2 regions of the Micrococcus sp. TA1 genome follow, and region 1 is predicted to be linked to the other one. Evidence: predicted binding sites of a transcription regulator. Region 1 holds the regulator's gene; the other holds the start of a gene.
The links. Region 1 encodes LexA, which represses DNA repair genes until DNA is damaged. Its sites were predicted from a motif close to TCGAACANNTGTTCGA; they were not measured.

Region 1 (5,992 bases):
CCTTCCGGCCGGAGATCAGCTCTGCGCCCATGCTCTGTCAGCTCCTTGCTGTTGGGGGGATCCGGTGGTCCAGTCTACCGGGCCGGTCACTGGCCGGACGTCGTGGCGGGTGCCTCGGCCAGGACCTCCCGCAGGGCGGTGAGGAACGCCGTGGTCTCCGCCTCGGTCCCGGCGGTGACACGCAGGTGGTGCGGGATCCCGACGTCGCGCACCAGGACCCCGTGCTCGAGCAGGCCCTGCCACACCGCGTGGGAATCGGCCAGTCCGCCGAAGAACACGAAGTTGGAGTCCGAGACGGCCGGGGCCAGACCGAGATCGCGCAGCCCCTCCACGATCCGGTCGCGCTGGGCCTTGATGTCCTCGACGTTCTCGAGCAGGACGTCGTAGTGCTGCAGGGCGGCGTTGGCCGTGGCCTGGGAGACCGCGGAGAGGTGGTAGGGCAGGCGCACCAGGCGCAGGGCGTCGGTGACCTCCGGTGCGGCGGCGAGATAGCCCAGGCGGGCGCCGGCCAGCGCGAAGGCCTTCGACATGGTCCGGGAGACCACCAGGCGCGGCCGGCCCGGCAACAGGGTGAGCGCGGAGCGCGTGCCGGCGAGGGCGAACTCGGCATAGGCCTCGTCCACGACCACCATGCCCCCGTAGGCCTCGGTGGCGTCATAGACGGCCTGCACCACGTCCAGCCCCAGGGCGGTGCCGGTCGGGTTGTTCGGGGAGCACAACAGGACCACGTCCGGCCGGTGCTCGGCGACCTGGGCCGCCGCGGAGGCGGCCGTCAGGGAGAAGTCCTCCCCGCGGACACCGGCCACGTACCGGGTGTCCGTGCCGGCGGCCAGCAGCGGGTACATCGAGTAGGTGGGCGGGAAGCTCATCACGGTGCGCCCGGGCCCACCGAAGGCCTGCAGCAGTTGCTGCAGGATCTCGTTGGAACCGTTCGCGGCCCACAGGTTCGCCGCGGACAACCCGTGCCCCAGGTACTCCGCCAGGCGCTTGCGCAGTTCGGTGAACTCACGGTCCGGGTAGCGGTTGAGCGTCACGGCGGCAGCGGCCACCGACTCCGCGATGGCGGCGACCACCTCGTCCGGGACCGGATGGGTGTTCTCATTCGTGTTCAGCGCCACCGCCACGTCCAGCTGGGGCGCACCGTAGGGGCTCAGGCCCCGCAGGTTCTCACGCAACGGCAGGGCGGCCAGGGCCTCCGGATTCGAGATCGCATCCTCATCACTCACCCGAGACAGCCTAGGCGCTCAGTCAGTCCCCCGAGCCCCGGTGACGTCCGTGCATGGCACGCCACGGTCCCCCCTCTGACGCGGCTCGAACCGGGCGACGGGCCGGCCGAGGCCGCGGACGTTCCGGTGGTGCCCGCGTCAGCCCCGGGGGACGAAGAGGACCTGCCCCGGCTGCAGCTCGGAACCGGTCAGGTCATTGAGCTCGCCGATCCGCAGGATGGTCTGATTGCGCGGAGCGTCCGGGGCCACCTGGCCGGCCACGGACCACAGGGTGTCACCGTAGTCCACGGTGACGGACTCGACCGGGGCGACCACGGGGCGCTCCGGCGATGCTGCGGCCGGGGCCACGGCATGGGCGCCCAGGAACACGGCGGCCGCGGCCGCCAGCGCGGCCACGACGAGGATCGGGAGTCCGACGAAGAGGAAACGGCCACGACGGTTCAGGTGGAATCCGGCCGAGCCGGCGGTGCGGGTCACGACCGATGCTGCAGTGCTCATGCTCTTCAACCTCTCCGCCCGGGGCGACCGGGCTGTTCGAACGTGTGTTCTATCCGTTCGCCCTCTTGTCTAGCACGTCTGTTCGAAACACGCCAAACATTATTCGAACATATCTTTGAATCCGCCCTGCCCCTCCGGTAGCCTCTGAGGCACGTGATGGCCCGTCAACTCCCCGCGGGCCGACCATGAGACATCTCAACCGGCACCACGGACACGCTAAGAACGGATCTTCGAATGGCCTCCCGGACTCCCCGACCCGAACCGGACTCCCAGCCCGCCCCTGCCGCCCGGACGCTGACCGCGCGCCAGCGGGTCATCCTGGGGTCGATCCGCTCGGCCATCGCGCAGCACGGGTACCCGCCGTCGATGCGGGAGATCGGTGACGCCGCCGGACTGGCCTCGCTGTCCTCGGTGACCCATCAGCTGGGTCAACTGGAGAAGTGGGGGTACATCCGCAAGGATCCGGGACGGCCCCGCGCCATGGAGGTCCTGCTGGACGAGGACGGACAGCCCGTGTCGACGGCCGCGGCCGGCGCCCCGGACACCGCCGACCGCCCGGCTCCGGTCACGGCCCTGCACACCGGTGCGGTGGAGGGCACCTCCGTCCCGGTCCCGCTCGTCGGTCGCATCGCCGCCGGCGGGCCGATCCTGGCCGACCAGCAGGTCGAGGACGTCATGACGCTCCCCCGCCAGCTCACCGGCGAGGGAGAGCTGTTCATGCTCAAGGTCTCCGGTGACTCGATGGTCGATGCCGCGATCTGCGACGGGGACTGGGTGGTGGTCCGCCAGCAGAACTCGGCCCAGAACGGTGACATCGTGGCGGCCCTGCTGGATGATGAGGCCACCGTCAAGACGTTCCGGCAGCGCGACGGGCACACGTGGCTGCTGCCGCAGAATTCGGCCTATGAGCCGATCCTCGGAGACGAGGCGACGGTCATGGGCAAGGTGGTCACGGTCCTGCGGGCCCTCTGACCGGGACACTGATGCGGAGCGCGGCGATGAACCACCGTCCCTTCCCGAGAGGCGTCCGGGTGGCGGACGCCGAGCGCTTCGTCTACACCCGGGGACGGCTCCTGGAGCGTCGTCGCCTGGACCTGCTGTTGCACGGGGGCGGTCCCGAGGGCGTCCTGGCGGCGCTGGGCGCGTATCGCAACCCCGACGGCGGATTCGGTCACGGCCTGGAGCCCGATGTCCGCTCCCCGGTGAGCGAGCCCCTCGCCACCCTCACCGCCCTCGACCTGCTGGCCGGGTGGGACCTGGCCGACCATCCCTGGTTCCGCAGCGCGCTCGAGTGGGCTGCCTCGGCGTCCGGGCTCGACGGTTCGCTGCCCTTCGTCACCGAGCCCTCCCTGGCCTGGCCGCACGCGCCCTGGGTACAGCTGTGGCCCGGAGGATCACACCTCACCTTCGGCTTCGCGGCCGCCGCCCTCCGGACCGGCTTCGTCGGCGGGTGGGCCGAGGCGGCCACGGAGTGGTGCCGCTCCCAGCTGCGGGAGGGTGGGCTGTCGGCCTACGCCGTCAAGTACGCCCTGCGCTTCCTGGCCGCGGACCGGGGTCCCCGCACCGAGGGTCCTGCCGAGACCGCGGCGATCGAGACATGGCGCTCCCGCCTGGACCGCGACGGTGCGCTGCCGGTGGAAGGCGGGGCCGAGGGCGAACGACTGCACCCCTGGGACCTGGCCGCCGACCCGTGGTCGGCCCCGGTGATCGAGCCGGGGGCCGCGACCCCCGCGCGCCTGCTCTTCACCGACAGGCAGCTCCGGGCAGACGTCGACCGGGTCGTCATGGGCCAGCAGTCCGATGGGGGCTGGCACGTCGACTGGGCCGCGTGGTGCCCGGGCCAGGGCCTGGACTGGCGGGGCATCCGAACGGTCGAGGTGCTGGAGCTGCTCTCGGCCGTCGACCGCTCGTGATCCCTAGGCCGGGTCGCGCAGGCGTTCCAGCACGCCCCGCACCACAGCCGGGTCGGTGGTCGGCCAGAAGTCCGGCAGGGTGGACCGCAAGAACCCTCCGTAGCGTTCGGTGGCCAGCCGGGGGTCCAGCACCGCCACGACGCCACGGTCCGTGGTGGTCCTGATCAGCCGGCCGGCGCCCTGGGCCAGCCTCACGGCGGCGTGGGCGGCCGAGACGGCCATGAACCCGTTGCCGCCGTGACGGCTGACCTCCCGGGTGCGTGCGGTCCCCAGCGGGTCGTCCGGACGGGGGAACGGGATGCGGTCGATCACCACCAGACGGCAGGCCGATCCGGGCACGTCCACGCCCTGCCACAGGCTCATGGTCCCGAACAGGCAGGTGTCCGGTTCGGAGGCGAACTGGCGGACGAGGGCCGAGAGGGTGGCGTCGCCCTGGCAGAGGATCTGGGGCGCCGCCCCCAGCCTGCTGCGCATCTCCGCGGCGGCGTCCTCGGCCGCGCGCCTCGAGGAGAACAGGCACAGTGCCCCTCCCCCGGAGGCGCGCAGCAGGGACTCGAGCTCGTCGTAGGCGTCCGGGGAGGAGGTCCGGCCGGGCCGGGGCAGGTGCCGGGCCACGTAGAGCACGCCCTGGCGCGGGTAGTCGAAGGGGCTGCCCACGTCCACCCCGGTCCATCGCGGAGCGCCCGGCCCGAGCAGGCCGAGCGAGCCCGCCACGGGGTCGAAGGACTCCCCCACCGTCAAGGTCGCGGAGGTCAGTACCGTGGTCGCCTGGCCGAACAACCCCTCCCGGAGCCGGCCGGCCACCGACAACGGGGCGACGCACACCACCGGCGCGGCGGTCTCGTCACCCGGGACCCATCCGGTCCCCGGCTCGAAGCGGCCCGGACGGGAGGCCCACAGCACCTCGGGGTAGTCCGCGTCCGGGACGGCGTCGAGCATCCTCTCGGCCACCTCGAGGACCTCCTGGAGCCGTGAGCGTGCCATCTGCCGGCCACCGTCGGCCGCCTCGGCGGAACCGCCTGCCCCACCGGGCCCCTTGGAGTCGCTGAGCCCCTGCCGCGCCGCGTCCCGGACCGCCCGCAGGGCGTTCTGCTGGACCTCGTCCGGCCCGCGCGGGATGAGTCCCGTGGGAGTGGCGGCGAACGCCGCGTCCAGCCCGACGCCGGCCTGCATCAGGTCCTCGACCGCGATCGCCGTGTGCTTGCGTGCCGCGGAACCGGCCGCCTGGACGATGGCTCCGGACAGTTGTCCGGTCACCGCCCCCGTGACCCGGTCCTGCAGCTCGTGGGCCTCGTCCACGATCACCGCGTCGAACTCCGGCAGGACGGCCAGGCCCTCGAAGGCACTGATGGCCAGCAACGCGTGGTTGGTCACCACCACGTCGGCCTCGGCCGCATCGGCCCGCGCCCGTTCCGAGAAGCACTCCTCGGCCATCGGGCAGCGCTGGGCGCCGATGCAGTCGACCGCCGAGACCGAGACCTGGCGCCAGGCCCGGTCACTCACCCCGGGCTCGAGGTCGTCCCGGTCCCCGGACTCGGTCTCCTCGGCCCAGTCGCGCAGCCGCTTGACCTCCCGGCCCAGCGGGCTGGTCGGTCCCGCGTCACCGGTGACCATCGCCTCACCGTCGTCGGCCAGGCCGAACAGGGCCTGCCCGTCCTCCTCGGGGAAGCCCCCGTCGATCTTGTGCCGGCACAGGTAGTTGGAGCGGCCCTTGACGAGTGCCACGGTCATCTCCCGGGGCAACTCGTCCTGCAGGGCCTCCAGCAACCGCGGGGCGTCCCGGCGCATGATCTGCGCCTGCAGGGCCAGGGTGGCGGTGGCGACCACGACCGGGGCCTCGGCGTCCACCGCGTGCTGCAGTGCCGGCACCAGGTAGGCCAGCGACTTCCCGGTGCCGGTGCCGGCCTGTACGAGCAGGTGGGTCCCGGACTCCAGGGAGCGGGCCACCTCCACGACCATGCGGCGCTGGCCCTCGCGGTGCTGTCCGCCCGTCGCCTCGACGGCCGCGTCCAGCCACTGCAGGGCCTGCCGCTCGGCCTCGGTCCGGGCGAGCACGTCCTGATCCGGAGCGGTGTGCTGTGCCGTGTCCGTCATGCCCCGGCCGGTTCCGGCCGGTCGACGGAGAAACGCCGCAGGTCATCGGCGAGGTCCTCGCGGACCAGCACCCGCAGCCGGGTGCCTCCCGACTCATAGGTCTCGGAGATGATGTCCGCATCCGGGGAGTGCAACCGGGAGACCACGTCCCCGTCCGTGAACGGGATGAGCAGGTCCAGGGCCACGTCCGGACGCGGGATGGCGTCCGCGATGGCCCGCTCGAGCTCGGCGATGCCCTCACCGGTACGTGCGGACACCACC
Region 2 (5,992 bases), on a different contig from region 1:
TGGAGCACCGCGGCAACGTCACCGCGTCCCCCGAGGAAGCGGACCGGGTCGTGCAGATCATCTGCGACCACCTGGGACAGACGTGGGTCGACGGCGACCAGCAGCATCAGATTGGTCAGGACGATGTCATCGTGGTGACGCCGTACAACGCCCAGGTCCAGGCCATCCGACGGGCCTTGGATGAGGCGGGGCTGACCGAGGTCCGGGCGGGGACGGTGGACAAGTTCCAGGGCCAGGAGGCGGTCATCTCGATCACCTCACTGGCCGCCTCCTCCGCGGCGGAGGTGCCCCGTGGGCTCGGGTTCCTGCTGATGCGCAACCGGCTGAACGTCTCAATCTCCCGGGCCAAGTGGAAGGCCTACCTGGTGTGCTCCCCGGCCTTGCTGGACCACCTGCCGAACACGCCCCAGGGCCTGGCCGAGCTGAGCGCCTTCGCGCGCCTGACGCAAGGCGCTGATGTGATGAGTGTGCGGTAACCCCTCCACACGGAGGTAATGACCGCACGCCAGCTATCCGGACACCGCCGGAGCCGTCGACTCGGTGGGGCGCAGCCACTGCTCGTCGCCGGCGGACACCCGTGGAGTTCTATGCGGCCAGGGCGTGCTGGACGGCCGTCCCGGCTTCCTGCAGCTCCAGGCGCAGGGCTTCAACCTTGGCTTCGAGGACCTCGGTCGGCAGTCCCAGCTCGGCGTGGCGCCGGGACATCAGCGCCAGGCGGTCCGCGGTCTCGTTCCCGCGGTCACCGTCGTGGCCCTTGACCCAGGTGAAATCAACCATCAGGCCCCGGACCACGGTGCGGATCAGTGCCGCCTGCTCGACGGCCGCCCTCGACGCACCCAGCGGAGACCACCCGGGCTGGGTGATCATGCGCAGTGCCCACTTGCTGTCCGAGCGGACCACCAGTTCGCAGGAGTTGACCAGATGGTGGGGGATACGCCGGGTGGCGTCCTGGACGCCCAGGAGGATGGCACGGAGCTCGGCCTCGAGGATGCTGCCGCCGCGGCGCGCCTGCTGGCCCAGCCGCAGCCGGCTGCCCTGCCCGAAGTCGATCATCCACCCTGCTCCGATCCACCCTCGCTTGCCGGCGGAGGCATCCGTGGACACCTCCACCCGGCGATAGAAGGACCGCAACTGGACCTGGATGGCTGCCCCGGTGGCCACCAAACCGTGGGCCGGGGGATAGTCCGACGTCGTCTGGTGGCCCCGAACGCCCAGGGCCGTTTGCAGCGTGGACGGCACCATGCCGGTCTCCTCGGCGCAGTACACGGCCTCGGCCGCGTCGGCCCGGACCCGTCGGACGGCACGGTCGAGACGATCGTGGAGGATGCCGCGCTGCGGCCCGGCCTCACCATCGACCATCACCCCGGACAGCACCCCGTGGAGGTCACAACCCTCGGTCCGGGCCACCGACCAGAAGACCATTCCCTGGCGGTTCACCACCCGAACGGTCACCCCCGAGCGGTTCGCCGCGGCGTCGATGCTGTTCTGCAGCCGGCGGGCGGGGGGACAGGGCTTGGGGTGCGTCATGGGAGGACCTCCTGGTGAGACGGTGCGGACGGGGATGGATACGGGTTATTGCTTCCGGTGCCTCCTGTCGGTTCTGCATCGGTGTTCGTCAGGGTAGGGACAGGGTCGGACACGATAGACCGGTGAAGCGAAGGGGTGCGTCGAGGGTTGTGCCTGCTCCGGGGTCGCTGGAAATGCGCTTAGCGCGTCCGCGGCCGCCCTTAGCCTGCACTCCTATGGTCCGTAGTCAGCGCGAGGTTTTGGAGGTTCAGCATGGTGAGGTCATCAGTTATTGAAGTGGGACAGGAAGCCACGGCGGGATCGGTCGAGATCGACGCCATCGATGGAGGGCTTCCCCGGGAGCGGGTCGAGGTCATGACCCAGGCCAGTGGTCCTACCCAGTTGTGGTGGGAGACCAAGATCGATGGCCGCTTCAGCGGCTGGACTCTTCTGGAGGGCCCCGAGCAGATCGTGAATCTGGTGAAGGCACTCCAGTCACCGGGTGACACCCTGCATCTTGAAGACGACCAGCCGGTGACCCGCTACGCCCAGACCATGCTGATCGAGAAGGGCATCTATCACCTCGAGTTGGCGGCGCTGCAGCTCGATGGGACGTACAACTGGCGGATCGGGATGGGCAAGGAAGCTGATGCCGCGGTCAATACCCCCGACACCGGCACGGCCCCAGTGCAGGAGATGACGACCGCGGCCATCATCGAGGTCCTGTCCAGCTGGGCGATCGGCCAGGGTCTTCCGATGGGCTACGGGGCGGCGCTGCACATTTACGGACGGTGACGCCAAGGATGGCCGCGCACCGTCGCCGACTCTCGACGTGGCCACCGTCCCGGGCCTCGGCGGGCTCAGTCAATGATGACCCCCAAGGCCTGATCCAGGACATCAGGCGGGCTCAGCTTCAACTCGCAGCAGAGATCCACGAACGCGCTCAGCGTCAGTGGGACCGGGATGTCGGACCTGTTCAGTGGGTCATCGCCTCGTTCCTGCATGATGCAGCCCAAGGCGATGGTGACCTGCCCCGCCATGTAGGTGTCTGCCTCCGGCGGGGGGACTTGGATCCACGGAGCCGATACGACGAAACAATCCCCGTCCCACTTCAGGGTGCCCTGGACGAAAGCCCTGTGGTGGTTGGCGCAAAGCAGCCGACCGTTCGCCGGCGTAGACTCCCCGCCGAGCGCGAGGGGCACCAGGTGAACAGCATCGAGGACGTTGACGTCCTCGATGCCGCAGTAGGCGCAGAAGGGTGGGTGGATATTCAGGAGGTCCCAGCGATAGGCCCGCATGTGACTCCTGGCAATGACGACTGAGGTGTCGTAAGTCTTAGGCGTCTTCCGGGCGAGGTCCATGGAACGACGGCGCCGTCGTGTTCGGTGGACCCGATGGCCCAATCGGATGAGTCGGGTTGACCATTCTTCGGCGAGGTCGTCCTCTTCACGGGCGGCAACCTCCGTGCTGTTGGCTCGGGGAGTCCAGTTCGTCCGCGGGTACTTGTCCCGGAGGAACTCGGTGCCCAAAGCCTCGTCCGGCAGGACAGTCGTATCCCAGTGGATGTCCACGGTGGTGACCTCGTCTCCCGGCTGATGCCAGTGATTCTCCGTCTTCAGATCGCCGCTGATGACCCGGCCGCTGGCAATGATGCCTCGAGAACCCGTTCCTTGGAGAAGGAGGTAGACGACGTCACCTGCGGTCATCTCAGCCTCGTGCCGCACGGTCCATGGGAACGATGCCAACTCCTCTCCACGTTCGAAGTTCGCAGTGTTCCGGAGGAGGAGATCTCGACGGAGGGATTCTTGACGTAGCCAGCTGTTACTGACGGTGAGCAGGAAGGCAGACATGGTGATCCTCTCGAGGGAAGCGAATCAGGCCAAGACGGGCACGTGAGCGACAACGGCGGACTTCCCCATCCTGAGGGATGCCCCGGCCGTCCGCGTCTTGAGTACTCATTCTGACCGTTGGCACGGACGGGATAAGCAGCTTGCGGAGAAGGTCGATTCGGCGTCTGAAGTGGCCACACACACGAAGAAGAGCTGCTCGTGAAGCGCCAGATCTCCCAGAGACTCGTTCGAGGACTGAGTCCGCGCTGCAGCTCCATCACTGCGCGAAAGCGAGCGGAGACCCGTAGTACTTCGAACCCGGGGATGGCCTCTCCTGAGCCGTGCCACTTTAGTGTCCCGCTGAGTTGCTGGTCCGATCGAGGACCTTTTGGCTTCGACGCCCTGAAGATCAATCCAGCCACCATCGGACCGCACTAAGTGATAGAAGTCAGTGATAGGAGCGAAGCATGCAAAAAATGACCGAGGTGACCGCAGTAGTCTGCGGGAGCTCGAACGGCTCTTCTGCTTCCTCGAAGGGGATGCAGTCCCTTCCGTTGACATGCCCGGCCGCGCCGTACGCTCTGACTAGTCTGATTGAATGTTACGGCCGAGGGGGACCTGCCAATGAAGGCTGATGCACTGAATCCGCGCGAGTTGTTCGGAACGACCGTGCACTACGAGATTCCGGCGTTTCAGCGTCCCTATGTCTGGACGCGGGACGAACAATGGCAACCCCTGTGGCAGGACGTGCGACGCGTAGCCGAAAAGGTTGTCCACGCCGGAGGCGACGAAACCGCACTCGAAGAACTGGGTGGTCACTTCCTGGGGGCGGTGGTGTTCAAACTTAAGTCTGCGGTCGCCGGTGATGTGACGCGCCAGTCGGTCATCGATGGCCAGCAACGCAGCACCACATTACAGATCATGCTCGACGCCGTTCACGAAGCCATCCTGGAGCGCGGCCACGAGGATGAAGCCGAGGCCATCGAGGAACTGATCCTCAACCAGGCCAAGCGGTTTGCCGGCAAGCCGGAACGGTTCAAGCTTTGGCCGTCGCGTACGGACCGGGCGGCATTCGAGTCCGCCATGGACGGCGACGACCCCCCGCCGGGTGAGCATCGGATCGTTGAGGCGCATAGCTTCTTCCGTACCGAAGTCGGAAAGTGGCTTGACGGTGTTGTGGACGAGGACGAGAAGGTTGTCGGCGACGAGAAAGCACGCGCCTCTGCCTTGGCCGATGTGGTCCAGTCTCGGCTGTATGTTGTCGCGATCAACTTGGCTGGTCATGACGACGACCAGGTCATCTTCGAGACCCTCAACGACCGGGGTACGCCCCTCCTAAAAGCCGACCTGATCAAGAACTGGATCTTCCAGAGCGGCGAGCAGGTCCACGCCGACGTGGAGTCTTGGCCGGAGCAGTACTGGACCGACTTCGACGAGACCTGGTGGAGAGGTGAGATTACCCAGGGACGGCACACCCGGTCCCGGATCGATATCTTCCTGCAGTACTGGTTGACGATGCGCCGGCGTGAAGAGGTCCTGACCGACGAGGTCTTCCGTGTGTTTGTTTCCTATGCGAAGCCACTGATGACTGATGCCGCATCGGCGGAGAAGCTGCTCGGGGAGCTCCGCCAGGACGCCGACACCTTCCGAAACTTCGCCCAGTTGTCCAAGGACACTATTGAGGGAAAGTTTTACGGGCGCGTGGTCGAAGCCCTGGAGCTGGCTTCGACCACTCCACTGCTGCTGTGGATGCTGTCGAAGAACCACAAGGTGCCCGGTGATCAAATCGCTATTGCCCTGGGCGCCCTTGAAAGTTGGGTGGTGCGGCGCACTCTGCTGCGCAGCACCATGAAGGACGTCAACAAGATGATGGTTGCCATCCTGTCGACGCTCGAGGGAACCCCCGTCGAGGACGTAGGAATCGCTGTACGGGACTACCTGGCCGCGCAGTCCTCCGACGCGCGCCAATGGCCCACCGATACGGACATGCTGGAAGGGCTGCCGACGACCAGGCTCTACGGCAACGTCCGGCAGTCCCGGCTCCGGGTAGTCCTGGAGGCCATCGAGCTCCAGATGCGTACCCAGCGCCACGAAGCGGTCACGGTCCCACCCAAGCTGTCCGTGGAGCACGTCATGCCGCAAGCCTGGCGGAGCCACTGGGATCCCGAGCCCAGGCGCCCCGCCGAGGAAGCCGCGGCGCGGGACAAACTTGTCAACACCCTCGGCAATCTCACTCTGGTCACCTCGGAACTCAACGGCACCCTGTCCCATCGGCCATGGACGGACACCGAGACCGCCCAACTCAAGACCACGGGCGAGAACCGGGGGCTCGGGAAACGCTCCCTGCTCAACAAGTACAGCGTGCTGCTCCTGAGCCGGGACATCATCGACGAGCACCCCACCGGCTGGACCGAAGACGCTATCCGCGCCCGATCGGTCAAACTCACCGAACTACTCTGCCTGGTCTGGCCCCATCCGGGACCAAGGACAAAGACCACCCATGGGTAACCCGCGCGGAAAACCACCCCGGAGTGATGAAGCCATCGCCTTCGCCGTCGTCGGCCAAGTTCTCGGGATCACCGTGGAACACGCAGATGCCGGCGGTGGCGACGGCATGGTCGACGGACTCTGGACCTACCCGGACGATCGCCGGGCAG

Region 2: the regulator LexA is predicted to act here: its motif matches at 3,572-3,587, upstream of GGQ69_RS11990 (HNH endonuclease signature motif containing protein).

The regions. Positions count from the first base shown of each region.
Region 1 covers NZ_JACHNW010000001.1:696,532-702,523, reverse strand. Annotated here, with positions in the region: gene hisB (imidazoleglycerol-phosphate dehydratase HisB) at 1-31, opposite strand, end outside; gene GGQ69_RS02910 (histidinol-phosphate transaminase) at 87-1,226, opposite strand; gene GGQ69_RS02905 (LysM peptidoglycan-binding domain-containing protein) at 1,365-1,724, opposite strand; gene lexA (transcriptional repressor LexA) at 1,959-2,696, shown strand; gene GGQ69_RS02895 (hypothetical protein) at 2,723-3,637, shown strand; gene GGQ69_RS02890 (ATP-dependent DNA helicase) at 3,641-5,731, opposite strand; gene hflX (GTPase HflX) at 5,728-5,992, opposite strand, start outside.
Region 2 covers NZ_JACHNW010000002.1:132,758-138,749, reverse strand. Annotated here, with positions in the region: gene GGQ69_RS16720 (bifunctional RecB family nuclease/DEAD/DEAH box helicase) at 1-476, shown strand, start outside; gene GGQ69_RS12000 (ribonuclease HI) at 586-1,527, opposite strand; gene GGQ69_RS11995 (hypothetical protein) at 1,780-2,301, shown strand; gene GGQ69_RS11990 (HNH endonuclease signature motif containing protein) at 2,367-3,356, opposite strand; gene GGQ69_RS11985 (DUF262 domain-containing protein) at 3,960-5,843, shown strand; gene GGQ69_RS11980 (hypothetical protein) at 5,836-5,992, shown strand, end outside.